2 regions of the Lysinibacillus sp. BSL11 genome follow, and region 2 is predicted to be linked to the other one. Evidence: a T-box and tRNA genes for the amino acid it is inferred to sense, from the RefSeq annotation. Region 2 holds a T-box; the other holds one or more tRNA genes.

Region 1 (5,150 bases), on a different contig from region 2:
TCGAGGTGGAAGTGTGGTGACACATGGAGCTGACGAATACTAATCGATCGAGGACTTAACCAAAAAAGTTTGAAACATTCAATGTATCGTTTATCCAGTTTTGAAAGAATAAGTCTTTCAGCTGAATAAGTGAAGTGATGATGGCAAAGAGGTCACACCCGTTCCCATACCGAACACGGAAGTTAAGCTCTTTAGCGCCGATGGTAGTTGGGGGCTTCCCCCTGTGAGAGTAGGACGTCGCTTCGCTTATTTTTTGTGGAGGATTAGCTCAGCTGGGAGAGCACCTGCCTTACAAGCAGGGGGTCGGCGGTTCGAGCCCGTCATCCTCCACCATTTTGGTCCCGTGGTGTAGCGGTTAACATGCCTGCCTGTCACGCAGGAGATCGCCGGTTCGATCCCGGTCGGGACCGCCATTATTATTGCCGGTGTAGCTCAGTTGGTAGAGCAACTGACTTGTAATCAGTAGGTCGTGGGTTCGACTCCTATCGCCGGCACCATTCCCTTGGAGGGGTAGCGAAGTGGCTAAACGCGGCGGACTGTAAATCCGCTCCTTAGGGTTCGGCGGTTCGAATCCGTCCCCCTCCACCATTTTAGGGGCATAGTTCAACGGTAGAATAGAGGTCTCCAAAACCTTTGGTGTGGGTTCGATTCCTACTGCCCCTGCCAGGTATTGAGGTACTCGTTCATAATACAGCTAATATAATTTATATAGTGGCGATTGTGGCGAAGTGGTTAACGCATCGGATTGTGGTTCCGACATTCGTGGGTTCGATTCCCATCAGTCGCCCCATTTTAAAATTGGGGTATAGCCAAGCGGTAAGGCAACGGATTTTGATTCCGTCATGCCTAGGTTCGAATCCTAGTACCCCAGCCATTTTTAATTTCATGAGCCATTAGCTCAGTTGGTAGAGCATCTGACTTTTAATCAGAGGGTCGAAGGTTCGAGTCCTTCATGGCTCATCATTTTTTAATTAGCATGCGCCCGTAGCTCAATTGGATAGAGCGTCTGACTACGGATCAGAAGGTTATGGGTTCGACTCCTGTCGGGCGCGCCAATAAAATCATGTTTACGGAATGTAGCTCAGCTTGGTAGAGCACTTGGTTTGGGACCAAGGGGTCGTAGGTTCGAATCCTGTCATTCCGACCATCTTTCATGATAAATGGGGCCTTAGCTCAGCTGGGAGAGCGCCTGCCTTGCACGCAGGAGGTCAGCGGTTCGATCCCGCTAGGCTCCACCATTGTAATATTTTTGGAGGTATACCCAAGTCTGGCTGAAGGGATCGGTCTTGAAAACCGACAGGCGGGTAACACCGCGCGGGGGTTCGAATCCCTCTACCTCCTCCATTTTTCGGGTCAGTAGCTCAGTTGGTAGAGCATTAGATTGAAGCTCTAAGTGTCGGCGGTTCGATTCCGTCCTGACCCACCATTATTGCGGGTGTAGTTTAATGGTAAAACCTCAGCCTTCCAAGCTGATGTCGTGAGTTCGATTCTCATCACCCGCTCCAAAATGGGCCTATAGCTCAGCTGGTTAGAGCGCACGCCTGATAAGCGTGAGGTCGATGGTTCGAGTCCATTTAGGCCCATCATTATTCCGAAGTAGCTCAGTTGGTAGTAGCACCTGACTGTTAATCAGGTTGTCGCAGGTTCGAGTCCTGCCTTCGGAGCCACGGCCCGTTGGTCAAGTGGTTAAGACACCGCCCTTTCACGGCGGTAACACGGGTTCGAATCCCGTACGGGTCATCAAGCATGTAGCACAGATGTGTGTTACATGCTTTTTTCTATTCTCCTTTTTCATGTTGTTGAGAAAAGATCACTAGCAGAAAAAGACACCTATTAGCAAGGTAAGAGGTTGATTTCCGTTCCGCCAGCTTCCTTTCCAGAGGGCGTCCGATGAGCCACTTCACTCATTTACGTTTGCTCCAGGGTCTCATCTGTGACGCTGGCTCCACTACAATCAACTTTTCTGCAAAGTGTCTTTACTTTACTTTTTTCATAGTAGCATAGCGATCAAAAAGCCCATTATCTGTATGCTTAGAGGAGATAAGCTCTTATTTTCAATGTGGAGTAGGGAATCAGTTACAACAGCCAGCCATAAGTGAACACCTTCAATTTATTTGTGGGATAAATGAGGAAGACTACTTGATTGCCGGGGTTAGCCAGAAAGAGGCTAACCGCAGCGCGAAAGCCAAGCGTCAGCAGCATGTAAGTAGCCTAAAATGGAAAGACTTTTATCTTTCATAAAAAATTCTATTGATTGCTTTGCTACAACACTATGAAGGTTATATGATTAATGTAGACTTTTTACAATAGTTAGGATCCCTCTCCCTTACATTCTCTTAAGAAAGAGAGTCTATAGAGTAAATTTGAACAAACTATTTCATATATAAAATATGTATGTTTTTTCAATTACTATTTTCATGGTGCTTGTGGTTTTGTTCCTCTAATATGAGGATAAGTGGAGGAATCGATATGAATATACAGGAGATAAAGCAATTTTTAAGTCTATATCAGACAGAACAAAATGAATCAGAATTTTGGTTAAAGAATAGATTACAGGCAGTTAAGGATGCAGGTGAATATCACCCAACAACAGAGGAGCTAGTTTTTGGCGCACGGGTGGCATGGCGAAATAGCAATAAGTGTATTGGACGTCTGTTTTGGCAGTCACTGCATGTAGTAGATGCACGTGATGTTTTAGATGAAAAGGCTATTTTTCAAAAATTACTAGAACATATTGATTATGCGACAAATCATGGGAAAATCCGTCCAACTATAACAGTGTTTGCTTCAGATAGAGTACGGATTTGGAATCATCAACTAATTCGTTATGCAGGCTATGAAACAGAGGCAGGCATTATTGGAGATTCGCAGTCCATTAAATTTACAAAAGTGTGTGAGTCGTTAGGATGGAAAGGTAAAGGAACTGATTTTGATGTACTACCAATCGTTATACAGGTGGATGATCGTGCTCCTCAAATGTTTGTAATTCCTGAAGAAAATATAGTAGAGGTTTCAATCCGCCATCCAGAGTCAATCGATGTGGAGAAATTAGGAATGAAGTGGTATGCTGTACCTATTATTTCGAGTATGCGTTTTCAAATGGCTGGAATTGATTTTCAAGCAGCTCCATTTAACGGCTGGTATATGGGAACAGAGATTGGTGCTCGAAATTTAGCAGATCATGATCGTTATAATATGTTACCTGCAATTGCAGAGATTTTTAATCTTGATACAACCAAACAAGCGTCTCTTTGGCGTGATCGTGCTTTAGTAGAACTTAATATTGCTGTTCTTCACTCATTTAAAGAAGAGGGTGTGAGCATTGTTGATCATCATACAGCAGCTCAGCAGTTTAGATTGTTTGAGGAGGCTGAAAAATCAACAGGAAGAGAAGTTACTGGCAACTGGACATGGTTAATCCCACCACTTTCCCCTGCCACAACTCACATATTCCATAAACCCTATGTAAATATATATCATACACCAAATTATTTTTATCAAAAACCATGCTATTAGTGTAAAGGAATTGTTTACTTTCAACACTTTTGATGAAAGAGGGCTTACTATGTTAGATCAGCAAATTCCCAATATCCCGTGGAGACAATTGACGACACCTTATGGTAGAGGTACAGCCATTCCTAAGCTGATAGAACAGGAGCAATACACACAACTAGCTGAATTAATCGAACATCAAGGTACACTGTGGCAGGTGACACTATGGGTTTTGCTTGTCCTGTTAAAAAAGCTTACTAGTAAAAAATTAGAGGTTGTCTCCTTACAAGAAATACAATTATATTTAGCTGTGGCACATGCTATTACGAAAGATTATCTCGACCCAGTCAATACTGTTAAAAATATGCAGGAGCTATTAGACGTCAACTATTTATGGATAGAAAATGAGGACAATGATGAGCAGGAGTGGGAGGAAGAAACGCCAAAGGGCTATGGAAAGCAAGCTTTTGTAGGCTATTACTATTATAGTTATTTGCTTTTACAAGAGGCTGTTCCTATTTTTTCTACTATAACAGCTCGTAATAATGAAGCATCAGAATGCCTTGCTGAATTGCTAACATTAATCCAGCAACTCGACAATTAAGTAATGTGTAAACACTATATAGAAATAAAGCAGATGGAGGAAGCTGAACCACCTGCTTTATTTAATTTTAATGCACATATTCATTCTTAGAAGCTCTCATTGAGCAAAAGAAGAGTAAAATTGCCACAACGACAAAGAGCCATCCCGCAATATTCCAACCACCAAATAAATCATGCAAGTAGCCAAAAAGAATAGGACCAATTGCGGCAAATAAATAACCCAAAGATTGTGCAAAGCCTGATAAATCTGCTGCTTCAAATGCAGTACGAGTACGGAGAGTGAAGAACATCATTGCTAGGGCGAATGAAGAACCACCTGCTAACCCTAGAAGAACCATCCACAGGACCCCAAGACTTGTCCATTCCATGACAACTCCAACAAAGCCTACTAAATAGAAGGATGTAAACATCAATACAAGTGGGCGTTGAGAAGTCATTTTACCTGCAATAATAGGCACTGCCAAAGCCATTGGTACTTGTGAGAATTGCATGATTGAAAACATCCAGCCAGCTTTATCAGGCGCTAAACCTTGAGCAATATAGATCTCAGGTATCCACGCTGCTGTTGTATAGAATAATAAAGACTGTAAACCCATTGCCCCTGTGACAGCCCAAGTAACAGGTGATTTCCATAAAGGTGTACTGGTCTTTTTAGATGTAGTAACTGGTTCTGGGTAATTTGACTTTAGTTGAGGTATCCAAATTAGGATTGTAATTAGAACGAGTATGAGTGCAATGGAAAGCGCACCTTGCCAGCCTAACGATGAATTAGCTATCGGATAGCTAATACCAGCTCCAAGGCCAGCAGTAAAATTCATGGACATGGTGAAAAAGGCCATTAATAAACCCACATGATATGGAAATTTCAATTTTAATAATCCTGGAATTAGTACATTTCCAAAAGAAATGGCTACGCCAATTAACACAGTACCCAATAGAAGTAATTCTGTCGTACCAAGTGAACGTAGGACAATTCCTAAGGCCAAGAGAAAAGTTGATAAAAATAATGTTAGCTCAAGCCCTAGTTTGCGTGCTACAACTGGTGCAAATGGAGA
Region 2 (25,467 bases):
TAATTAGCTGTAAACCAGTTTGTAGCTGTCGTTTCTGGATTCCAATGTAACGGAATCGTAACACCTTGCTCTCTGCGAATAATGAGTACCGCTGGATCACCGTAAATTAAACGGTCCACACCGATACGTTGCATTTCTTTTAAATAATCAGCAAGTGCCTCTAGTTTCTCATTATGGAAAAGTGCATTGACTGCAACATATACCTTTTTACCCGCTTCATGAATAAGCTTTGTCGCTTCTTCTACTTCTTCAACTGAGAACTCTCCTGCTAGACGTAGACCAAATTGTTGTTCACCAATAACAAAAGCATCTGCTCCAGCGGCTAAAAGTGCTTTTATATGTTCTAATGATTGTGGTGTCACAAGCAATTCTGGTTTTTTCATAGTAGTCACCTCTTCAAACATAGTAATAAACCATCACCGACTGGTAAAAAAGCACTTGTATAATCTGGGTGCTGCATAATCCAATCCGTGAAGCTTTTTAAATTGCGAATCATTGTTCGCTTACGACGTGGAACATCCTTCAACTCTAAATCAGACAAACCATGCATGTACATATTATCGATATACAATACCCCACCTGATTTTACTAAAGGTGCATACTTTTCAAAAAAGCGTTGGTATTGTCCCTTCGCAGCATCAATAAAGACCGCATCGAATGTTGTGTTAATGGCCTCGTCATCCACTTCTAAAGCGTCACCCTCAATGACCGTAATTCGATCTGATACAGTCGAACGTTTAATATAGGCTTTTGCCCTTGCTACACGATCTTGATCACGTTCAATTGTAACAATTTGGACATGAGGCAATGCCTCTGCCATACGAATAGCAGAGTAACCAATTGCTGTACCTATCTCTAAAATTTTTGACGGATTTTGAATACGCAACAGTTGATTTAATGCATCAATACCTGCTAGCTGCATGATCGGTACGTGATGCTCCTCCGCATATGCTTCCATTTCTAAAAGCAATTCATTACGTGGCTGTATAAATGATTGTATATATGCATCTGATAATTCCATTGTTTCCACCCTCATTTAAAAGGCAACGAGCGTTTGCCGTTGTCTGTACTTCATCATTTATCAACAAAAAGAAAAAGACCAAACGTGATGTCTTGGTACTTTGCCATACAAAAATGAGCAATTGCTTCGATATGCTCAAACAATTGCCACCACGCATATTTGTCCCGCATAAATGAACGGATTGATCAAAAATCACACTTTATAATAGCATGAAAATAGAAGGAAAGCTATTTTTCTTTCCTTCTATCCATCTGTTTGCTATACGATTTTTGTTCTTCCTATACGTTTACTCTTCTTTTCGTAAATATTTTTCTACCTTCTGCAAATGCTCATCATAGGTTTTCGAGAAGTGGTTGACACCCTCTTTATCTGCTAGGAAGTAGAAATAATCTGTTTGACTTGGATTTAATGATGCCTCAATCGAAGTTTTACCTGCACCCGCTATTGGACCAGGTGGTAGACCTTTATTTTTGTATGTGTTATAGGCATTATCCACTTCTAAATCCTCATATAAAACACGATCCTTGTGATCACCCAGTGCATAGAGCACGGTTGGGTCTGTTTGTAGTGGCATCCCTTCATTGATTCGATTATAGAAGACACTTGCAATAGTCTCTCGATCCGTTTGAGCAGTCGCTTCTTCTTCCAATAATGAAGCAAATGTTAACAGCTGATGTACGGACATTTGTTTTTCAGCTAATACATCACTATAGTTCTTCACCACATTGTTCATGGCTGCTATCATCTCTTCTACAATCGCTTGTAAGGATGGTTTTTCCTCATAATAAGAATACGTAGCTGGATATAAATAGCCCTCTAAGTCATAGCGAATATTGTCAGCTAAAACCGCCTCTGTAACTAGCTCAGGATAATTAGCCATCATTTGTTGAACAAATGTGTCACTCGTCACAAGATCCATAAATTCTTTTTGTGTGTACGGTGTTTTCTTTTCAATCACTTTCCCAATTTGTTCAAGTGTTAAGCCTTCTGGGACCGTCATCGTAAAGACAGGCTTACGATATACCTTCCCTGTTTTCAAGCTTTCAATAAGTTCATCAAAAGTCATTGCCTGTGTTAAATCATAATTTCCCGCTTGAAATTGTGATTCATTTTTAAATTTTGCATAGTACTTAAAAACACGTGCATCTTTTATGACACCTTTTTTCTCTAGTAGTGTTGAAATGGAGGACAAACTAGAGCCAATTGGTACTTCTACCGCAATCGTTTTCGTTGCATTAGGGTCTAGTGGTTTTAAAGCACCTTTTACATAATTGTACCCAAATAAACCAACAACGCCAATTATTAGTACGAAAACAATGGCAATAATTGCGACGATTTTTCTCACGATTTTTACCTCAGATTTTCTTTCTTGCATTTTTGAAAACATTTCTTGTTTTTTAGAACCGTTATCCACGGGTTTCCCCCCTATCACTATTCAATATCATACTAGAAATCAACTTTCACGACAAACAGAAATCGACAATTCAGGAGAAATTACATATGTAAAAAATCTGCCAACAACTTTCGTTAGCAGATTTTTGAGCATTCTAGAAATAGTTTATCCTATAAAGTGTTTAATACTTCTTCTACAAATTCCCATTCTTCATCTGACTCAATCGGGTATAATTCTTCAATCTGGCCTTCATTTCCAGCTATATATTGGGCAGCAAAAATATCACGCTCATCAATCGGTTCATCTGTTGCTGGCACATATAATACATACGATTTACCGAATTGCTCAGACGAAAACGTATGAATGACTTCGCACACTTGATCTTTTCCTTCTTCGTCTGTCACAGTAATTAGCTGTGGTTCTTCTTCAAATTCATCAAGTAATGTTAACACCACTTCATTAATCATTTCCCATTCTGCATCTGTTTCAACAGGCTGTAAATTTGTCATCTCACCTGTATTGTCATCATAATCAAAAGTCATCGCCGAAAGGTCTCCTGGAATTTCTTGACCGGTTTCATCTAGAAGGGAAAATAACACATAGGACTTGTCCTCCGCATCAAAGGTAATGACCACACGACACTGCTGTTCCTTACCATCTTTCCCAATGATCATAAATTCTTGCGTTTCTTCATTCATCCTGTTTCCTCCTTTATGACAATTTGATGTCATTTATTAAATCGTTTTTGAGGCTATACACTTTAGAATAGCTTCTCCTATTTTTGAGCAAGTTTTCCCTGTTTAGGAGCTTTTCTTCTCTACATTTGAGCAGGCTCTCGAAATTTTCGAGCGTGGCTTTGAGCGGAGCCTCCATTCATGGAGCGGTGCCACTCTAATTCTAAGCGAATCCTCTAACTTTATGAACGTTTCCCAACAATTGTGGATCAAATTCACACATCTACAATGCATTCATTCCTCCATTTAACAATCCTTCTACAATAGAAAAGCTTCAATAAAAAAGGAACAAGGACTGCAAGCTGCGATCCTTGTTCCAAGCTTTGAGTTAGAAGATTAGTCTTCGTTTTCATCCTCTAAAGCGTTTAAAACGTCCTCTACCATATCCCACTCTGCTTCAGTTTCGATTGGTGTTAATTCACCATCTTCACCATTTTCAGATGGTACAAATGAAGATACAAAGATTTCAACTGAGCCATCTTCATCTTCCTCTGCGCCTACCATTGAGTAAAACACATATGATTTGCCAAACTCTGGAGATTCATGAACGTGAATCACTTCACAAAGCTGCTCGTTTCCGTTTTCGTCAATCACTGTAATGTGTTGAACATGTAGTTCTTCTTCATGGTTATGCTCGTGTGCCATGCATAGTCACCTCATCAATTAATTTTTGCTATCTAAGTAGCCTTGTAAAATCATCACAGCTGCCATTTTATCAATGACCTGCTTGCGCTTTTTGCGACTCACGTCCGCTTCGATCAGCATACGTTCAGCAGCCATCGTCGTTAAACGTTCATCCCATAATTTGACCGGTAGTGAGAAATGCTCTTCTAATAGCTTTTTATAGTTCTCAGAAGCCTCTCCACGCGGTCCAACCGTATTATTCATGTTTTTTGGAAAACCTACAACAAATTCTGTTATAGTATATTCCTTTACTAGCTCAGCGATACGGTCAATACCGAACTCACCATTAGCCTCATCAATTTTTACGGTTTCAATACCTTGGGCGGTCCAACCAAGTGCATCACTTACAGCAACACCCACAGTTTTTGACCCAACGTCTAATCCCATAATTCTCATTTCTAGTCCTCGTTATTCTTTTTGATATAAAATTTAACAAGCTCCTCTAGAATTTCGTCACGCTCAAGCTTGCGAATTAAATTACGAGCATCCTGATGGCGAGGAATATACGCCGGATCACCAGAAAGTAAGTAACCAACAATCTGATTGATAGGGTTATATCCCTTTTCCTCTAATGAAGAATGAACTTTCAACATTACCTGCTTGACTTCCTGTTCCATTGATTCTTCTGGAAAATTAAATTTCATCGTTTGATCAAATGAACTCATGACCAGCACCTCGCTTTCAGAAATAAGGAGATGTGCAAACAAGCTCATCTCCAATTTCTCTTTATTATAACATGTTTTGGTGAATTAATTAAATGGATTTAACATAATCATACACAGAAAGTAGTGCTTCATCAAGTTTTGATGCATCTTTTGCACCTGCCATCGCCATATCCGGACGACCGCCACCTTTACCACCACATGCTTCCGCAACCATTTTCACGATATTTCCAGCATGGTAATTGCCACCAACTAATTCTTTTGATACTCCAGCACATAGCATAACCTTATCGCCATCCACTGCTCCAAGAACGATAACAGCCTTTGGCATTTTCGCCTTCAAATCATCCATCATCTGACGCAGTTGGTTATTGTCTTTTGCTTCTACCTTTGTAGAAAGAACTGTGACATCTCCAATTGTTTGTGCTGCATCAACAATTGCCCCAGCCTGAGCATTGGCAATTTTTTGAGATAATGCTTCGTTTTCACGTTGTAATTCTTTGTAGTCTGCTTGTAATGCCTGTATTTTTGTGACAATATCTTTAGCATTTGCTTTTAATAATGCTGCTGCATCATTTAATAATGCTTCTTCTTCTTTTACTGCTTCATAAGCAACTTTTCCTGTAACAGCTTCTATACGACGAGTACCTGCACCGATACCACCTTCTGAAACAATTTTAAAGAAGCCAATTTCAGAAGAGCGTTTAACATGGATACCACCACATAGCTCAATCGAATAATCTCCGATGGATACTACACGTACAACATCTCCATATTTTTCACCGAATAATGCCATAGCACCCATTGCTTTTGCTTCATCAATGCCTTTTTCTTCAATAATGACCTCTATATCATCCCACACTTTTTCATTTACAATACGTTCAATTTGTTGTAATTCTTCTTTAGTAACTTGACCAAAGTGAGAGAAATCAAAACGTAAACGGTCAGGTCCTACATATGATCCAGCTTGGTTTACATGATCACCTAGCACATCTTTTAATGCACGTTGCATAATATGTGTTGCCGTATGGTTTTTAATGATTAAATTGCGGTCATCACGATTGACCACTGCTTGCACTGCATCTTCCACATGCATTTCCCCAGATTCAACTACTACTGTATGAAGCGGTTGACCATTCGGTGCTTTTTGAACATCTTTTACGACAGCCGTAAAGCTATCATTTGAAATAGTACCACTATCGGCAATTTGGCCTCCCATTTCAGCGTAGAATGGTGTCTTTGCTAAAATAACCAATGCTTCCTGACCTTCTGAAGCGACTTTCGCAACTTGACCATTGACGATCATTGCAGCGATTTCAGTATTAACAGTTAACGTATCATAGCCAACAAATTCACTTGCAACCGTTAAGTTTGCTAATACTTCATTCTGTACTTGCATCGAATCAACATCTTGTCGTGCAGCACGCGCGCGTTCACGTTGCTCTTCCATCGCTGCCTCAAAACCTTCATGATCTACTTTCATGCCTACTTCCTCTGCATATTCTTCCGTTAGCTCGATTGGGAAACCATAAGTATCATATAAACGGAAAGCATCTGCTCCTGGGATGTAATCATGACCGACTGCTTTTTGAGATTCCACTACTTCATTAAAGATAGCTAAACCACCATCTAATGTTTCATGGAAACGAATTTCTTCATTTTTAATGACACGTTGAATAAATTCGCTTTTCTCTGTCACTTCTGGATAGAAGTCTTCCATAATTTTACCCACAGTTGGTACAAGTTCAAACATAAATGGTTTTTCAATGCCAATTTGTTTAGCATAGCGAACCGCACGACGTAGTAAACGACGTAATACATAGCCACGGCCTTCGTTTGATGGCAGGGCACCATCACCTATAGCAAATGCTACTGTACGGATATGGTCTGCAATCACTTTAAATGGTGTATTAATATCTTCTTCTGAGCCAAAGATTTCATTTAAGTCTACTTCGCCAGGTCGTTTATATTTACGGTTGGCAAATTCCTCGATTTTTTCAATGATTGGCATAAATAAATCAGTATCAAAGTTTGTTGGTACATTTTGCACGACGGACACAATACGTTCTAAGCCCATACCTGTATCAATATTTTGCTTTGGTAGTGGCGTGTAAGTGCCATCAGGATTATGGTTAAATTGAGAGAACACAAGGTTCCAAATTTCAAGGTAACGCTCATTTTCTCCTCCTGGATACATTTCAGGATCATTTTCATCTGAGCCGTATTCTACGCCGCGATCATAAAAAATCTCTGAGTTCGGACCAGATGGACCTTCTCCGATATCCCAGAAGTTCCCTTCTAAACGAATTAAACGTTCTTCTGGAATACCGATTTCCTGATGCCAAACATCATAAGCTTCCTGGTCTTCAGGGTGAATCGTGATAGATAATAATGCTGGATCAAAGCCCATCCATTTTTTATCTGTTAAAAACTCCCAAGCGTAATGAATTGCTTCTTTTTTAAAGTAGTCACCAATAGAGAAGTTTCCTAACATTTCAAAGAATGTATGGTGTCGAGCTGTTTTCCCAACGTTTTCAATATCGTTGGTACGAATCGATTTTTGTGCATTTGTAATACGTGGATTATCAGGGATAATACGGCCATCAAAATATGGTTTCAAAGTTGCAACACCTGAGTTGATCCAAAGAAGTGATGGATCATTTATTGGCACAAGTGGTGCTGAGGGCTCATGATGATGCCCCTTTTCTTTAAAAAATTCCAAATACATACGGCGAATATCTACTGCTTTCATCGGATAATTTCCTCCTATTTTATATTGTAAAATCACGATACGAGTCCTGCGATCTACCGAAGAAAATAAAAAAAGCCCTCATCCCCAAAAAGGGACGAGGACTTGTCATTAGTCTCGCGGTACCACCCTAGTTGTAAGTAAAAATCTTACTTACCTCTTTAGCACTTGTAACGTCAGTGAACGGCAGGGATTAGCTGCACTCTGGAGTAGCTTTCGGCATTTGCTGTTGTGAGGATTTTTTCAGCCTAGAAATCCCTTTCTTGTACACACACAAATACGTACTTTTTCCATCATCGTTTTTACTTTTTCTATCGAAAATTATAAAAAAAATCTATTGCGCTGTCAATTAGTACTAGTATGACTAACACTAACTAAGCAATCATTTTTTTGAAATATATCCACATACCCCATGTAAAAATAACTAAGAAGGCGCTAATTGCAATCGTTGTATAAGGGGTATCTTGATAAGGTAAAGGTACATTCATTCCAAAAAAACTAGTAATTACTGATAGTGGTAACATAATTGTCGAAATGACCGTTAATAAATTCAGCTTTTCAATGGATTTCCCACTGATAATTGAAAAATACGTATCAAGCGTGCTGTTCACTAAATCGCGATATGTCTCTGTGGAGTCGACAATACGTTCTAGATGGTCATTCAAATCTTTATAGAATGGAATATTTTCTTCTTGAATGTCAAATTTCCACTGGCCATTGATTGTAGAAAAAATTCTCCTTTGTGGCATAATGGCCTGACGAATTAAAATAATTGTCCGCTTCAACGCAAGAAATTCCTCTGTCACCACTTTTGGTTGATAGTCATAAATTTCTTCTTCTAGTTCATCTATACGTGCGCGAATTCGTTCTAATACTGGGAAGTATTCGTCTGTAATACCGTCAATAATAGTATGCAATAAAAAATCAGTACCCTTTTCTAAATATCTTGGGCTATTGACACAAACATTCTCCATTTTCCCTAGCCATTGCAACTTTTGTTTATGCACAGTCACAATATAGTTTGGTCCCATAAAAATATTTAACTCAACTGTTGTAATTTCATTGTTACTTTTCTCATTATAGATTGGTGCATGGAGCACAAAAAATTTATAATCACCATAACTATCCATTTTTGGACGTGAGCCTTCATGTAAGCAATCTTCAACTGCTAGTGGATGAAAGCCAAATACATCTGCTATATTGTTCAATTCATTATAACTATAGGCATATAAATCTACCCATAATAAATCTTCGTTATGAATAGGGAGTTTTAAATCAATCATATTGAAATCATGTTGGACTGTCTTGCTGCTGCTATTATAATAGTGGATTTTAATCATTGCATTTCACCTCATGTTTGTTATTGAGGGAAACAAAAGGTCATCCTTATCACCTTTTGTCTGCATCGGTGATCAGAAATCGATGACTTTTTATATGTTTCCGTTTGCCTAAATGATACTTATTCGGTTCAGGACTACTATCCATTTCTCATCACCTTCCTTCCATAACAAAAACACGCCTTCTACGAATGAAGGCGTGTTGAATACACATATCAAAAAATAGCAATAAAATACATTGCATGCTTGTTACCTTCAAACGTTGAGTTTTAGCACTATGCGGCATAGGAATATGTCCAGCTACGTTAAAAAACACCTTATTTCGATGATTTCTGTTGACCCATTGGCGTCTCTCGACATTTTTGGGTAGTAGCGTATCTCCAGCATAGGAGCCTCACCTAACGAAGGGAGTCTTATTTTTTTATTCCTGTAAATGATAACGGATAGTTTCACAACTGTCAAACTTTCTATCAATCATTTTTCAGAAAGTCTTCTACTCTTTGCACTAAATGCTCTCGTTGATAAGATTGATAGAGCAAGCTAGATAAACGTACAGGATCACCAAAGAAAAAGCGTTCGTACAATGTCTGTCTTGTGCCAAAACTACTCATCGTTAAATCCCAAGCTAAACGGAATTTCTTTACTCGCTCTTCTCCTTTGTCTTTGAATGATTGCAAATAATGTTCAAGATCACCGTCATCTACTGCAAATGCATGTTCAGTCGGTATAGACATCAAGCCACTTGCTCCTAGTTGCTGGATAATTTCCGTAAAAGTTGGATAAACTTTCGGGAAAATTTGAATAGCTACTTGGAGGGTTGCAAGGTCAGGTCGAATAAAGCCAAAATTATCTCTTTGTGCATCCACTTCTGATTTGATTAACAGTGCTTTCATCGTTTCTAATGGCACAATCACATCCACCACTTTTTGTTGTACATGTTGATAGTCTCCGATGTTAATAGTGTCCACTATCGATTGCACAACCCCAAGTACAAATTCGGTCTTGGCAATTTGGCGAGATAACACTTGATGTAATGTGTAAGCTTGGAAGCCACTGACATTCATAAATTGATTGGCCACTTCTATATTTTCATAGTAAAAAACACGTTCCCATGGGACAACTACATCATCAAACACAACGATTGCATCCATTTCTTCAAAACGAGCACTTAACGGATAATCAAAGGTAGAATCTCCCCCTACAAACGATTGCCGACATAAAAACTTTAAGCCTTTAGTATTACTTGGAATAGAAAAACCGAAACCTTTTCCTTCATCATAGCCATTTGTCGATAAAACAAGAAGCTCATCTGTTATGCCACCCTGTGTTGCTAGTAATCTTGCCCCTTTAATGACTAAGCCCTCACTTGTCTTCCCAATGATTTTAGCAGCAATGGTTACTTCTTCATCCTCATAGTAATAGCGTTTGCGATTTACCTGTGGTTCAATAAAGGTATGTGTCATCGTAATATCATTCTCGCGAGCATACTCATAGAACTTTAGCAAATGCTCTGGGAAACAATTTGGCTGCTCTTTTAAAAAGTCTGACGCTGATGCAAGGGCCATTAATGTTGTATTCATATAATCAGGGCTTCTCCCCATAAAGCCTTGTGAAGATAATGCCCATTCTCTTGCCGCATGGCGCCTTTTCACAAGATCTTCTTGCGTCAATACTTGAAGAAAGGACATGCCAACTTTCTGTTTGCTAGTTGGCGATTCATAGGTCATTTTTTCAAGAAGTGCCTCTTGATGTTGTAAATCAAAAAGTTTCGCTTGACTCTGAATAATTCCTTTAAAGGCAGGATGTTCTGACACCTTCCCTGTCACGATTTTCCCATCTATCGAAATATACGTTTTTAAAGCATCAATTCGTTCAATATACTGCTGCCCTGTCATTATTGGCATGCTGTCACCCCTATACATTCCCTATGTTTTTGTACTTATCTAGTATATGAAATGTCCAAATATTAGGTGACGATACATCAATTAGAAAAACCCGATTAGACAGTCTAATCGGGTATATTTATTTTAGTCATCCAAAAAATCATAGGGAGAGACATTATTCATACCAATCATTGGATGAATAAAAGGGGCTGTTTCTACTGTTAGCTTTTGTTCAATGGAAACAGGCTCCTGCGACACTTCATTTTCAACTGACATTGCCTCGACTTCCACAAGTTCTTCCTCAATTTCCATTGGGTTAAGTCTTGCACGTAAAGAGGTGAAACGCTGTAGGTCATCTGTACGTTGTAAACCATCTGCAAGTACATCTGGTTCACCACATAAAATCAAAAAGTTTTTAGCACGTGTAATACCTGTGTATAAAAGATTACGCCGTAACATTTTGGAATACCCTCTAACCACTGGCATAATGACCGTTTGAAACTCAGAGCCCTGTGATTTATGGATGGAGCAACAATAAGCTAGTGTCAATTGATTGAGATCGCTTCGTTGATAGGTCACTTCAATGCCATCAAAGGATACGATCAATAAATCTTGTTTTTCGACCGTCTCTTTCGCCTTAATAATACTAATGACCTCACCCATATCTCCATTAAAGACATTGCTTTCTGGTTGATTGACAAGCTGAAGAACTTTATCCTTTATTCGATAGGTTACATCCCCAAAGACTAGCTCTTTTCGTGTTCCAGTATCATTTGGATTAATAAGCTCTTGAATCATTTTATTTAAATTATCTATCCCAGCTGGTCCTTTATACATGGGTGCCAACACTTGGATATTACGGATTTCCTGACCCTTTGCGACAGCACTTTTGACAACCTGTGTTACAACGTTGGCAACTTGATCGGCTGAAGCCTTAATAAACGAACGATCAGAGGTTTTAGCTGTTAACTCTTTTGGAATCGTTCCTTTTTTTATTTGATGGGCAAGTTCAATAATCGTTGAGCCTTCTGCTTGTCGGTAAACATCTGTTAGTTCGACGGTTGGTAGCTGCTTGGATGCTAATAAATCCTTTAATACCTGTCCTGGACCTACTGGTGGAAGCTGATCCTGATCTCCTACAAAGACAACTTGAACATCTTCATGTAAAGCTTTTAATAATTGATGGGCAAGCCATGTATCAACCATGGACATTTCATCCACGATAATCAGCTTACCTGTCACTTCACGCTCTGTTTCTTCCTCTTTTTCTTGCCCTGTAAAACCGAGCAGTCGATGAATGGTCATCGCAGGTAGCTCTGTTGATTCGGCTAATCGTTTAGCAGCACGTCCAGTCGGCGCACAAAGAATAATCGGAAAAGGCTCCTCTTTTTGAGCATACTCTTTTGGATTTAAGGATAGGCCATGAAGCTTTGCATACACTTCTACGACTCCCCGTACAACAGTGGTTTTCCCCGTACCAGGACCACCCGTTAATATCATAACAGCTGAATTTAAAGCCTGCTCAATGGCATTCGCTTGTGTTTCTGCATAGGTAACATTGAGTAGCTCCTCTGTTTCTCCAATGGCTTTTCGAATTTCATCTTTACTAAAATGTTCAGCCTTATTATTCCGTTCGATAAGCGATAAGATTTTCGATGCAATCCCTACCTCTGAAAAATACAGTGACGGTAAATATAACCTTGTCTCTTCACCACAAATTTTGCCTTCTTCACGGAGTCCGATGCAGGCTTGAGAAATATCTTCGAATGGTATCTCCTGTCGTTGGCTTTGTTCAAGCATTTCCTTAACGAGCGGTAAAACATGTTCTGCATCTAGATAGACATGTCCATCTGATAAAGCTGCTGTATTTAAAATATGTAAAATCGCTGCTTTGACACGATCAGGATGTTTACCAGTTATACCCAATTTCGCACCTAGCTCATCAGCTCGAAAGAAACCCACCCCTTCCACATCTTCAATTAAGCGGTATGGATTTTCTGTCAGTAATTCAATGGCTTCTGTTCGATAGGTTTGATAAATTTTCATGCCAAGCTGTGGACCAAATCCCCACTCATTCAATTGAATCATGATCCGCTCTAAACCTAAGTTTTGCTCAATGGTGCGGTGAATGACTTCTTTTTTTTCAGCAGATAGACGCGGAACAGCATCGAGGGCATTAGGATCTTCTAAAATAACACGGAGTGCATTCGCACCTAGTTTTTCAACAATCGTTTCAGCTGTTTTTTTCCCGATCCCTACGAAGAGGTCACTAGATAAATAATGAATAATTCCTTGCTCAGTTGCAGGCACCTCTTTCGTAAATGTCTCAATTTGAAATTGAGCACCGTATTTAGGATGCTGTTTTAAAATACCAGTAAATCGATATTGTTCGTCCATTTGTAGTGGGGGAAAATAACCAACAACAATAATTTCTTTATCTTCATATTGCAAATTCGTCTCTTGAATTTTCACACGTACAATCGAATACATATTTTGCGCATTATGAAAGATAGAGACGATCGGACGTCCGAGTATAAAAAATTTATTGAGTTCAAATAAATCTAAATGATCTGTCATGTTCGGTCCGTCCTTTCTTATAGTTTTCAATCTTTTTATTTTACCATAGCCACATGAAAATATCGCAGACAAAAATAGATTCGCTTCGTTATTTTTACATTATTTTGACAAATGACAATTCTCTGCCTTTATCCTCCGTTCCATGCTATGATTAATATGAATTAGTTGCACGGAAGGATTGTGAAATTATTGGAATTTAGACCTTGCATCGATTTACACGATGGCAAAGTAAAACAAATTGTAGGCAGCACTTTGGGATATACAAATCAAGCAGTTGTTGAAAACTTTATTTCTCAACATGACGCTAGCTACTATGCACAAATGTTTGCCCAAGATCGTTTAACAGGTGGACACGTTATTATGCTAGGCTCTGGTAATGAAGAAGCTGCCCTATCCGCTCTAACAGCCTATCCTCAAGGCTTACAAATAGGTGGTGGCATTACGGCTGACAATGCTCAAAAGTATATTGATGCAGGTGCTTCGCATGTCATTGTCACATCCTATATTTTTCATGATGGTCAGCTCGATTTAGCACGTTTAAAGCGTTTAAATCAATTAATTGGTAAAGAACACCTTGTCATCGATCTCAGTTGTAAGATGCGTGACGGGAAGTGGTTTGTCATGACAGATAAATGGACTACATTTAGTCACTTCGAAGTCAATGCTGCGTCGATTGCCTATATTGAAGATTTTTGTGATGAGCTGTTAATACATGCTGTCGATGTTGAAGGAAAAAAGGGTGGCATGCAGGAAAGCTTGGTACAGGACTTAGCTGCTTGGACATCTATCCCAGCTACTTATGCAGGCGGCGTTCGTTCAATCGGAGACTTAGAAAGATTTAACCAATTAGCTAACGGAAAACTTCATGTAACCATTGGGAGTGCGCTCTCTATTTTTGGTGGCGATTTACCTTATACAGATGTAGTAGAATATTGTAAAAAAGGTGGGATTTTGTGAAGCTTATTTATAAAGATTATGTTTTTCCATTTCAAGAAACAAATTTAGAGAGAATTATAGATGGTAAATATTTCAAAGTGAATAAAAAAGATAATTCTCTTGCAATTCAAGTGCAACTTGACAACGAACAAATGTTATTGGAATTTTCAAAATCACTAAAGGCAACATGTGGGTTCTTACGTGATCAAGAAACTGAGCCTTATATCGGAACCTATATTGATTTACAAGTTTTCGTTGATGAGTTTAATAAGCGTTATAACTTAAATGCTGAAATTATTAGTTAAAACATGGGGACAGATGGTTCCCTTTGTTTTAACCTCAAATCCTCTTCTGCATTCTTCCTTGCCCCTATTTCTGAAACCTTTTCATTGTCATGTGAGTTATATATTGTATAGCATAACCATAGGGGGTTTACATGACAAAACTACATACTCAATATGTCCTTCCTTACTTTTTTATGCTCCCTGCTCTTCTAATAGGGATGATCACCATGATCTCCTATGGCGTAGGCTTTCATATTTGAATACAGAACTTGTTCATCTGGGTTGTTGGCATTAGTTTTTGCTATGGAATGTCAACAAAAACTACCCTAAAATTTTTAGATATTAGCCCTCTTTCTATTACAACTATTTTAATCGTTTTACTCATTATGCCCTTTTGGTTTAATGGTATAGAGGGTGTCCATCGATGGATAACTTTTGGCCCATTTAATTTTTATATAGCTAGTATTAGTTTGCCTATATTAATTGTTTATTTAGGGAAGCTTTCAATCAATAAACATTTATCATTTACGATAGGATTCATGTTCCTCATAGAAGGTATATTATTAATGCAACCTGATGCAGGACAAATCACTGCAGTTGCTTGTGCATCCACTATTATTTTATGGAGAGCTATAGAAAATTCGATTTGGAAGTACATTTCACTGCTCTTATTCGCTTTTTTGTCATCGCATCATGGATTTTTCTTGATCATTTAGCTCCAGTACCATATGTGGAGCAAATTATTTTTTTAGTGGCTGACATGGGCAGTATTTTGCTTTTTTTAGGTGTTTTAGCACTCCTATTGTTAATTTATCCATTCTTTGTCCCATGGAAAAAAGATACCTTGTCATTAGCTTTAGGCTTATATTTTCTAATGACAATCCTTGTCACGTTCGTGGGTCATTTTCCTATGCCTATTATGGGCTATGGCATTTCACCAACTATCGGCTATCTCATTGCCATCACAGCTATACAAAAAATAAAAATCGAACAAACCAAAAAAGAAAGGATTTACAAACGATGAAAACTGAACTAGAAGTAAACACTTTAAAATCATTTCAAACTGAATTAACACGCTTCTTTTTAGCTTACAAATTTGCTCTACAGGAAGTGGAAACGAAAATTAATATATTACAAGAAGAATTTAAGTTAATTCATGAATATAATCCAATTGAGCATGTATCTACACGTATAAAATCACCTAAAAGTATTTTAACGAAGATGATGAAAAAAGAGCTTTCTCCATCAATAGAGGCTGTGCGTGAAAATATCCGCGATATAGCTGGTGCTCGCATCACCTGTTCCTTCGTGGAGGATATTTACAAGGTAAGTGCCATGTTACAAGCACAGCATGACATGGAAGTTGTTGAGGTGAAGGATTATATAGCCAATCCAAAAGAAAATGGCTACCAAAGCTTACATCTCATTATTAAAATTCCTATCTTTATGTCAGACCATATGGAAAAGGTCTATACTGAGATCCAAATTCGTACAATTGCAATGGATTTCTGGGCAAGCTTAGAACACAAAATTTATTATAAGTATAACAAAGAAGTACCTGAGCATATTCGTCATGAATTAAAGGAAGCCGCCCTACAAGCAGCTGAGTTAGATCGAAAAATGGAGCGACTGAATAAGGAAATCAATATTTTAAAAGAAAATGAAGCCGAGCCTTCATTGCTAGACAGTACCCCAATCGCACATTTAGCGAAATACTTAACGGAACTACCTGGCAATAAAATAATTGATGACGTCCTATTCAAAAAGTAAATTTATTCTATGGTTTAGTCATCAAATGAAAAACCACCTCACACGCTGCTTGACCACAGAATGTGAGGTGGATTGTACTAGTTATTTGCTATTGCGCCTTCCTTGTGGATTTCGTTGCTACAAAAAAGGAGAAAATAAGTGCACCAATAGCAAAAATAAAGGTAGCTATATATACATAACTGACGCCATTGGCAATAGTGTCCTTTAAAAAGCTTACTTCTTCTAAATTAAACCCACCTTTTGCAAATTCACCATTTAATTGAATTTCACCTTTTCCTAATGAAGTCATTTTTTCACTTGTTGCTAGATTGAAAATCATACCAAATAGCGCTGCACCAATCGCTTGGCTAAATGTATTTGTAAAGGAGTTCAAACCAATTGATATACCAAGTTGCTTTGGATCAGCCACCTTTTGTATGGAAATCATTAGCATCGGCATAATAAAGCCCATCCCTAGTCCAATTAATGATGATGCGAAATAAACGCTGAAATCATTAGAACCTGAAGATAGTCTTGCCAACAATAGTGTACCCGTAACAAGTAAAATCGTACCCATTTGGATAATGCGTTTATTTGTTAAACGACCGATTAAATAACCTGCCATAATCGAGTTCACCGTCCAAAAAATAGACATTGGTGTTAATAATAAACCAGCCTGCGTTGCATTTTTGCCTAAAACACTTTGGGCAAATATGGGAATATAAACGGTCACACCAATGACAATAGACATGCCACTTAAAGTTAATGCATTAATGACCATTAGTCGTCCATTTTTAAACAGTGTTAACGGAATAATTGGCTCCTCTGCTCTCAACTCCACCCAGATAAAAATACTTAGGAATACAAGAGCAACACCATACATTAGCAGCGATTGGCCTGATAACCAAGTTTGTGTTTTACTGTTTTCGATAATAACAAACAGTAACGCAACCATGCCAATTGTAAAAAATACTGCACCTAAGTAGTCAATTTTACGCTTCACTGCCTCTAGTTGTTCTTTATAATGTTTAGCAATTAAGTAAATAGAGGCTAAACCAAACGGTACATTAATGAAGAAAATAAAGTGCCAAGATACTTGGTCAACAATAAAGCCGCCAAATAATGGACCTACTACACCAGAGACGCCCCATACCATACTTAAATAGCTTTGTCCTTTGGCACGCTCTTTTTCAGTTTTAAACAACTCACCAACCATTGTTAATGTGATGGGCAAAATTGAACCTGCGCCAATACCTTGAATTGCTCGAAAAACAATTAATTGCTCCATGGATTGAGCTAAACCACATAACATAGAACCTACTAAAAAAATAATGATACCTGTAATAATCATCCGTTTACGGCCAAATAAATCAGCTAATTTACCAAAAATAATCGCCGCTATGGCTGAAGCTAGTAAATAAGCAGAATAAATCCAGCTTATTAAGTCTACACCTAATAAATCAGCCGTAATACTCGGAATAGCAGTACTAACAATAGTTCCCTCAATTGCAGCGAGTGCTGTTACAAGTAATAGTGCTATAAATACTTTATTCATTCTGTCACCTTTTCCTTTCCTGCATGACATACATTACCAAGTTTGAACTAGAATTAAAAGAGAAAGGGATTTAATTTATAAAAAAATAAACGATGTTTTTCTGTTTTACTAGATAAAATCAATAAAAAAGCAGCAGGAATGTTAATCAACATTCACTCGCTGCTTATTATCTATCAGTTAAATCGTTGAGCAATCATATCGTAAATATAACGTGCTTGGTCATATTCAGGTTGTAAGGTAAAGGCTTGTTTCAAATGATACATGGCATCTTCTGTTTGTTCAGTGGACACGGCATATAGTACGCCTAAATTATAATGTGCATCGGCATTATTCCAATCCTGTTCAATCAAGAGATCCAGTTCCTTCTTCCCTTCATCAAACATTTCTAATGCACATAGTACTATCGCATAAGCTAAACGAATCTGTGTATCTTCTGGAGCAATCTCTACTGCACGTTGTAAATAAGGTAATGCCAATTTAGAGTTATCCATACGTTCAAAGCATTTCCCCATCATATAATAGACATCGGCACCTTCAATATGATGGTTTAGCGCTTGCTCATATAGCTTCACAGCCTCGGCATAGCGTTCAGCATTGTAATATAAATTGGCTAGACCGTAATAGGCTGTAGCTGCTGATTCATCCACAGTGATTGCCTTTTGGAAGAAACGTTCTGCACGTTCAGTATCCTCTAATACGGCTAATAAATTGCCGAAATTTACATACCCAATAGCATTTTCAGGCTCTGCCTCAATTGCTTTTGTAAATAGTTGAGCAGCATCCTCATAACGTTTTTCTTGAAATGCTTGGATGCCCTGTTCATTATAATTCATTTGTTCTTCACCTCTATGTAGCGAAAGACTGCTTTTAGGAAGCCAAGAGGCCATAAAAGCAGTCTTAACGCAATTTATCCAACATATGTTAGTTTTTCATTACTTTTAAAGACTTCATCAATCGTTCCGCCACCCATACATTCTTCTCCGTTGTATAGCACTACAGCTTGGCCAGGTGTAATTGCACGTACAGGTTCTGCAAATGTAATGTGTGCACGCCCATCTGGTAAAATTTCAACTTCTACTGGTGTATCGGTTTGACGATAACGGAATTTTGCTGTGCAAGAAAATTTCCCAGGCAATTTTTTTGTCGAAGTATAGTTCATTTTCACAGCTGTTAATGATGTTGAATACGAATATTCATTGTCAAAGCCTTGTCCGACAAGTAGAACATTACGTGCTAAATCTTTTCCTAGCACAAACCAAGGTTCACCGTCTCCACCAATACCAAGCCCGTGTCGTTGACCAAGTGTATAGTACATTAAACCATCGTGTTGGCCCATTACAACGCCATCCATTGTTTCCATTTTGCCAGGTTGAGCTGGTAAATATTGACTTAAGAACTCCTTGAAATTACGTTCACCGATAAAGCAAATGCCTGTTGAATCTTTTTTCTTGGCCGTAGCAAGGCCTGCTTCTTCTGCAATTTTTCGTACTTCTTTTTTCTCTATATCACCAATTGGGAACATTACATGCGCTAATTGCTCTTGCGATAACTGATTTAAAAAGTATGTTTGATCTTTGTTATCATCAACGCCACGTAACATTCTTACTTCACCATCACCACTACGATCAATTCGTGCATAGTGACCTGTTGCTAAATAATCAGCGCCAAGGTTCATGGCATGCTCTAAAAATGCTTTAAATTTAATTTCTTTATTGCACATAACATCAGGATTTGGTGTACGCCCTGCTTTATATTCTTCTAAAAAGTATGTGAACACTTTATCCCAATATTGTTTCTCGAAATTGACAGCATAGTATGGGATACCAATTTGATTACATACTTTTATCACATCGTCATAATCTTCCGTTGCTGTACAAACACCGTTTTCGTCCGTATCATCCCAGTTTTTCATAAAGATTCCGATTACTTCATACCCTTGTTGTTTTAACAAGTATGCCGCCACCGATGAATCTACCCCACCTGACATGCCGACAACAACTCGAATTTGAGAGGGGTCACGTGTTTCTTTCATTGTGGTCACCTTTTCTTTTATCTAATTACAGTTTATGTTTCAATATTTTAACGAAACATAACATAGGTATTTTGCAAATTATTTTTTAGCTAGTTTTTTCACGATTTGAGCCGTTTTTTCTGCTGCATCTTGAATATCCTTTTCCGTTAAACCCTGCCCAAAGCTGAATCGGATGGAATTTCGTAGCTCCTCTGCACTTTGTCCAAACATTGCTACTAACACATGTGATGGATCAATCGACCCAGCGGTACATGCAGAACCACTAGATACACAGATTCCTGCCATATCAAGATTCACTAAAAATGATTCTACTTCCATGCCCTCAAAGCTAATATTTAAAACATGTGGCAATGACTGCTCTTCATCACCATTAACATGGAATGCTAGCTTTTCCTGTGAAAAAACAGCAAGCATAATTTGCTTAAAGTGATTGTATAGTGAACGCTTTTCTTCACGCAACTCATTTGCAACTTGCACGGCAGTCGCAAAAGCTATAATGGCAGGTATATTTTCAGTACCTGCACGACGTTTTTTCTCTTGTGCGCCCCCAAGAGCGTAACTTGCTAACGGTGTTCCTGCTTTTTGATAAAGGAATCCAACACCTTTTGGACCGTTGATTTTATGAGCAGATACACTTAATAAATCCACCTGTAATTCATTTACATTAATGCACTCTAAGCCATAAGCCTGAACCGCATCTGTATGGAATATAGCACTATGCTCACGCAATAACGCGCCAATTTCAGCAATTGGCTGAATCGTTCCTACTTCATTATTTCCATACATAATTGTTACTAAAATGGTATCATCACGAAGGGCTTTTTGGACATCCTCAACCGCGACACGCCCTCTTTGATCGACAGGTAAATAGGTCACCTCAAACCCATCACGTTCAAGTTTTTCACAAGTATGTAATACTGCATGATGCTCTACTTGCGTTGTAATGATGTGTTTTCCTTCATTTGCACGGGCATAGACAGTTCCTAAAATTGCCATATTATCAGCTTCTGTGCCACCACTTGTGAAAATAATTTCCCCTGCTTGCGCACCAATTGATTTCGCCAATAGCTCACGCGCATCATCTAGATATTTCCTTGCTTCTCGACCAGCTTTATGAATACTCGATGCATTGCCAAATACCTGCTGCATAGCAGTCGTCATCGCTTCTATTACTTGGCCATTCATTGGAGATGTGGCCGCATGATCGAGATAGATATATGAATTCATGTTGAAAACTCCTTTTTAAACTCTGTGACATCCGCCAGAGGCTTTCGCTTGATTCAGTTAATGCTTGTAAAATCAATACAAGTATTCTTCACCCACTATGACAGGGAGTCTTCCGTACTTGGTGGTTCATTTTAGTACAAAAACATTTGCTGAATCGAGATAAAAGCACAAAACCCACATCACTCATCGTAAAAATAGTCATTGGGATGTGAATAGTTCACAATCTCCCAATAAGATGAAGTGAATGCAGGAGTAGCGCTTTAGCTTAAACTATTTTAAATATAGAACATGTAGCCTTCCACTACATTTTCTTCTGTATATTGTGCTAAATCTTCAATTGTTGTTGTATCTAACACATTTTTTACTGCATCACGAATACGTAGCCATAATTCACGTTGCGGTGCTTCTTCATTTTCAATACCCTCTACTGGTTGAATTGGCCCTTCTAGCACACTAATAACATGGGCTGCTGAAATTTCGCTAGGTGGATTTGCTAGCATATAACCACCATAAGCACCACGTACACTTTTTACTAAGCCTGAATTACGAAGCGGAGATACTAATTGCTCTAAATATGCCTCTGAAAGTTCCTTTTCCGCCGCAATTTTACGCAAAGGAATTGGCCCTTCCCCATAATGCTTTGCTAATTCAATCATAATTGTAAGCCCATAACGGCCCTTTGTTGAAATTTTCATTTTATCACCCTCAATTAGTCTAGTCAAAATACTACCAACAGTATATCATAATCTCCTCTTGATGAACTCGGAAATACACCTAGAAGGATATGATATACTAATTAAAGCGATTCAAAATCGTTTAAAATCCATACGAGTACTTTATTTTAGCGTAAAAAAATGTATGAAGCAAAAAATGACAATGACAGAAAGGGGAAGTTATTTTGCACAATGAACCACTCGCTTTTCGAATGCGACCTTTAACCCTTGATGAAATTGTTGGTCATCAGGATTTCATTGGTCCCAACACAGCCCTTTATAAAATGATTCAAAATGAACATGTCCCTTCCATGTTGCTATATGGAGAACCTGGAATCGGTAAAACATCCATTGCCAATGCCATTGCAGGAAGTTCCAAGCTCCCTTTCTTCGCACTTAATGCCACACGAGCTGGCAAAAAAGATGTGGAAGATATTGTACAAGAAGCCAGAATTTCAGGGAAAGTAATACTTTTCTTAGATGAAATTCACCGTTTCAATAAATTACAGCAGGATACGCTGTTACCACATGTAGAAAATGGATCAATTGTATTAATTGGTGCCACGACAGAAAATCCCTATCATGATGTTAATCCAGCGATTCGTTCACGTTGTGGAGAAATTTACCAGCTAAAACGCTTAACGAAGGAAAATTTAATCGAACTAGTTGAAAAAGCACTTGCTGATGAAAGACGGGGATTAGGTAAGTATCATTTTGCCTTAACACCATCACAAATTGAACAAATTGCAGCCGCAGCAAACGGAGATGCACGAAAGGCATTAACTTTGCTAGAATCTATTTACTATGCCAGTGACGAGGTGGATGGACAAACGGTTGCTGCCGACCATGTTATTGAACATCTCATTAGTCGAATTGGGGTGTATGGCGATAAAAAAGGATCACATTTTTATAATTTACTATCAGCCCTGCAAAAGTCTGTGCGTGGTAGTGATACTAATGCTGCTCTGTATTATCTAGCACATTTATTGGAAACAGGCGATTTAGTGGCTGTCAGCAGACGCCTACTTGTTATGGCCTATGAAGATATTGGTCTAGCTAATCCCGACGTCGGACCTCATATATTAGCTGCTATTCAAGCAGCAGAGCGACTAGGGCTACCAGAGGCACGTATCCCACTTGCCAGTGCTGTCATTGAAATGTGCCTTGCCTCAAAGTCCAACTCAGCCATTGTGGCAATTGATGCTGCTATTAAGGCTATTCATGAAGGCAAAACAGGTGATATCCCTCATCATTTGCGAGATGGTCATTACGAGGGTGCAAAAGATTTAGGACACGTCGGCTATCAATATCCTCATAACACACCGATTGGTACTTTTGGTGGTTGGGTAGACCAGCAATATTTGCCAGACGAACTTGTAGGAACTGAATTCTACAAACCTGTTATTGCTGGTGAGGAAAAGCGCATGGCTGGCATCTACGACAAACTAAAATCATTTCAAGATAAGAAATAATAAAACAAAAGCAAAGTCACTATCTTAAGTAATTGCAATGACTTTGCTTTTTATATACCAACAGGATAGGCTGCTCTAGCAATCATCCTGTAAAGCTCGGGTTATTTGTCGTATATCGTTCTTGGTAAAACAAATTTAATGGTTCAGCTAAATGTCGAAGTAATGGCAAAATGGATTCTTTCACATCTCCTTCATTTGCCTTACTATGCAAAAAAACAATCAAATTATACGACTGATACAATAAGCTCGCGAACTCTTGATTGTTTTCTCTTACCTCAAAGCGAATTGCTTTTACAGCAATTGCTTGTGCAATTTTTTGTTCTCTTGTTTCACAGGAAGGCTCCTTACTTAATGCATCATCCGACACTCTGTATAACCGTTTTAATGCGCTATATACCTCTTTATTTCCACTAAATCGATCTTTTAACCATTTCAAGACAAATTGCAAAAGAATGACTGCATAGATAAGAGAAAGACATTCATCGCCTCGTGATTTTTTTGCTAAGCGCTGGAAATATTCTGCTTGTGTGACTAGTTCAAAAAGAATTAAACGTATTGGATAAAGCATGGCATGACCGCTATTAATGTACAGCTTTTCTCGGTCTCTATACATAGCCAACCAAATATCTTTGACCAATGAAATAGATTTCCTTGTTGAGAGCGCTAATTGACATTGAATAAGCTCCTGTTCAATTGTCGGTCGGATAAGCTGTAGAAATAAAAGTTCATCTTCCTCACTAACTAATAAAAGCGGCTTTTCCAAATTCGCCAAATCTATTTCTATTCCATTTACAATCATTGCTTAGCCCCCTTCCAATAAGTTCTTACAGCGTTAAGCAGAGTGAGCACATATATTACCAATTTTCTAACTATAATTCGACAAAAAAACATAAATACCTTTCAAGATAATATGCCTTTTTACTTTCTCCACAATAAAAAAGAATCCACGCTACTAAAAAAGGCAAGTAAATCACTCTCTTTCCACATCGAACATTGTAGAAAAACTGATTTAATTCCTATTAGTTACGTAGATTCTTGACGTATAGGCTATTTTCAGAAAATAGATAGTCTATTATTGTCTAAGGTCTATGCCGGAAGTTCTTGATCCACAAATAATTTAAACTGTTGAAGACATTGCTTCACTTCACCTTTTTGTGACAGCACTTCGTTGCGTATGTTTGTTGCTTTTTCTTCATCCTCTAGCACTTCAGTTAAAAGAGCCATGATATCTTCTAATAATTGCTCATTCTCTTCCTGCTCAATACTTGGTAAGGAATAGGCTGCTATTGTTAATAAATGCTCTACTTTTTCAGGTGTTTCTTGCAAAGCATTCGAAGAATAATAGGTCGATGCAGCTAAAAAGTAGCATAATTTTGCACAACAATCGATAAATAAATGCCAATACGTATTTGCTTTCGGTAATTCCCCTGCCCGCTGATTAATATATTCCTTATAATAGGTAGTGACTTGTATATATAAAGGATTCAATTCTCTCATGGCTTTCGGATAGTTGTTGGATGTATCCAAATAGTCAAATACAATGGCATTCATTTTCTCTTGAAGTTTCACAATATCTAAATGATCACGAATTACTTGAATTTCCATTTTCCCACTCTCCCATATGTCATTTGCTGTTTAGCTTCCTGGCTATTCACTGAGTAGCACCAAGCATCCCAAACAAACAGATCGATTATCTAATGGATGATTCAAATTATAGCAATAAACCATCTGAAGTAGTGTGGACATGAAAAAAATAAGACAATTTCGTGAATTAATAGCATTTTATGTACATAAGAGGAACTATTTTGGTAAAATTATACCCTTTGTACATAATCATCAAATAAGCATTGTTCGTTTGCTCGATCAATAATTTCAATAATACTTCCATGCACATATTTTTTAATGCGCTTTTGAGGTATATAAAAATAAGCATTGTTCATAATTAACCATTCACTTAATGTTAAATCACTACCTGCTTGTTGATTCGTTAAGATTTTTTTATGTCTCAGAACATCAGCCATTTTATAAAAACCATCTGACAATTCGTAGGCTGATACATCAAAATTAAAAATGGGGCTGACAACCTGTCCAACATCAAAAATATGTATAGTTTGGTTTTCTTCATCTATAGCTAACTCTACTGTGCTAATCTCGTCGAAAAGATTTAAACCTCTATACTCCATTTGATAAATTTTTTCCATTTGTATACGCCTCCTTTTTTACAACGGTCTAATTGTAACACAGAAAAAATAGCTACCTCTAAATACAATTAAGGCAGCTACTTCTACGAAAATGAACATTTATGCTGTTTTTTGACTATTACCAAAGCATCGTATTTGGTATTAACCTTGTACGCGCGTAATTTTCACATCTTTTAGGATGGTATTGACTACCCAGCTTGCTGCAATTAAACCTGCTACAGACGGTACAAAAGCGTTAGATGAAGGTGGCATCTTTGC

The links. A T-box is a leader RNA that pairs with one kind of tRNA and senses whether it is charged. The one in region 2 lies ahead of alaS (alanine--tRNA ligase), so its partner is inferred to be a tRNA-Ala.
Region 1: it encodes a tRNA-Ala, which carries the amino acid that the T-box ahead of alaS (alanine--tRNA ligase) is inferred to sense. The anticodon was not compared.

The regions. Positions count from the first base shown of each region.
Region 1 is NZ_JAVGCX010000024.1:33-5,182, forward strand. It holds partial or broken rRNA gene RCJ95_RS21775 (23S ribosomal RNA) at 1-63, shown strand, start outside; rRNA gene rrf (5S ribosomal RNA) at 131-246, shown strand; tRNA gene RCJ95_RS21785 (tRNA-Val) at 258-333, shown strand; tRNA gene RCJ95_RS21790 (tRNA-Asp) at 338-413, shown strand; tRNA gene RCJ95_RS21795 (tRNA-Thr) at 422-497, shown strand; tRNA gene RCJ95_RS21800 (tRNA-Tyr) at 505-588, shown strand; tRNA gene RCJ95_RS21805 (tRNA-Trp) at 593-666, shown strand; tRNA gene RCJ95_RS21810 (tRNA-His) at 715-790, shown strand; tRNA gene RCJ95_RS21815 (tRNA-Gln) at 800-874, shown strand; tRNA gene RCJ95_RS21820 (tRNA-Lys) at 888-960, shown strand; tRNA gene RCJ95_RS21825 (tRNA-Arg) at 979-1,055, shown strand; tRNA gene RCJ95_RS21830 (tRNA-Pro) at 1,071-1,147, shown strand; tRNA gene RCJ95_RS21835 (tRNA-Ala) at 1,163-1,238, shown strand; tRNA gene RCJ95_RS21840 (tRNA-Ser) at 1,252-1,344, shown strand; tRNA gene RCJ95_RS21845 (tRNA-Phe) at 1,351-1,426, shown strand; tRNA gene RCJ95_RS21850 (tRNA-Gly) at 1,432-1,505, shown strand; tRNA gene RCJ95_RS21855 (tRNA-Ile) at 1,510-1,583, shown strand; tRNA gene RCJ95_RS21860 (tRNA-Asn) at 1,591-1,667, shown strand; tRNA gene RCJ95_RS21865 (tRNA-Glu) at 1,669-1,740, shown strand; gene RCJ95_RS21870 (nitric oxide synthase oxygenase) at 2,470-3,516, shown strand; gene RCJ95_RS21875 (hypothetical protein) at 3,566-4,096, shown strand; gene RCJ95_RS21880 (CynX/NimT family MFS transporter) at 4,164-5,150, opposite strand, start outside.
Region 2 is NZ_JAVGCX010000001.1:347,478-372,944, forward strand. It holds gene RCJ95_RS01780 (peptidase U32 family protein) at 1-383, opposite strand, end outside; gene RCJ95_RS01785 (O-methyltransferase) at 389-1,021, opposite strand; gene mltG (endolytic transglycosylase MltG) at 1,308-2,435, opposite strand; gene RCJ95_RS01795 (DUF1292 domain-containing protein) at 2,585-3,112, opposite strand; gene RCJ95_RS01800 (DUF1292 domain-containing protein) at 3,485-3,793, opposite strand; gene ruvX (Holliday junction resolvase RuvX) at 3,812-4,228, opposite strand; gene RCJ95_RS01810 (IreB family regulatory phosphoprotein) at 4,231-4,497, opposite strand; gene alaS (alanine--tRNA ligase) at 4,586-7,246, opposite strand; T-box leader at 7,334-7,549, opposite strand; gene corA (magnesium/cobalt transporter CorA) at 7,618-8,583, opposite strand; M-box (ykoK) riboswitch at 8,828-8,993, opposite strand; gene hpaB (4-hydroxyphenylacetate 3-monooxygenase, oxygenase component) at 9,051-10,484, opposite strand; gene recD2 (SF1B family DNA helicase RecD2) at 10,608-13,040, opposite strand; gene hisA (phosphoribosylformimino-5-aminoimidazole carboxamide ribotide isomerase) at 13,230-13,997, shown strand; gene RCJ95_RS01840 (hypothetical protein) at 13,994-14,281, shown strand; gene RCJ95_RS01845 (hypothetical protein) at 14,907-15,284, shown strand; gene RCJ95_RS01850 (GTP pyrophosphokinase) at 15,281-16,030, shown strand; gene RCJ95_RS01855 (MDR family MFS transporter) at 16,119-17,564, opposite strand; gene RCJ95_RS01860 (tetratricopeptide repeat protein) at 17,738-18,397, opposite strand; gene mnmA (tRNA 2-thiouridine(34) synthase MnmA) at 18,472-19,596, opposite strand; gene RCJ95_RS01870 (cysteine desulfurase family protein) at 19,675-20,823, opposite strand; gene cymR (cysteine metabolism transcriptional regulator CymR) at 21,099-21,518, opposite strand; gene RCJ95_RS01880 (replication-associated recombination protein A) at 21,722-23,008, shown strand; gene RCJ95_RS01885 (hypothetical protein) at 23,091-23,807, opposite strand; gene RCJ95_RS01890 (hypothetical protein) at 24,095-24,613, opposite strand; gene RCJ95_RS01895 (hypothetical protein) at 24,823-25,209, opposite strand; gene RCJ95_RS01900 (tRNA threonylcarbamoyladenosine dehydratase) at 25,351-25,467, opposite strand, start outside.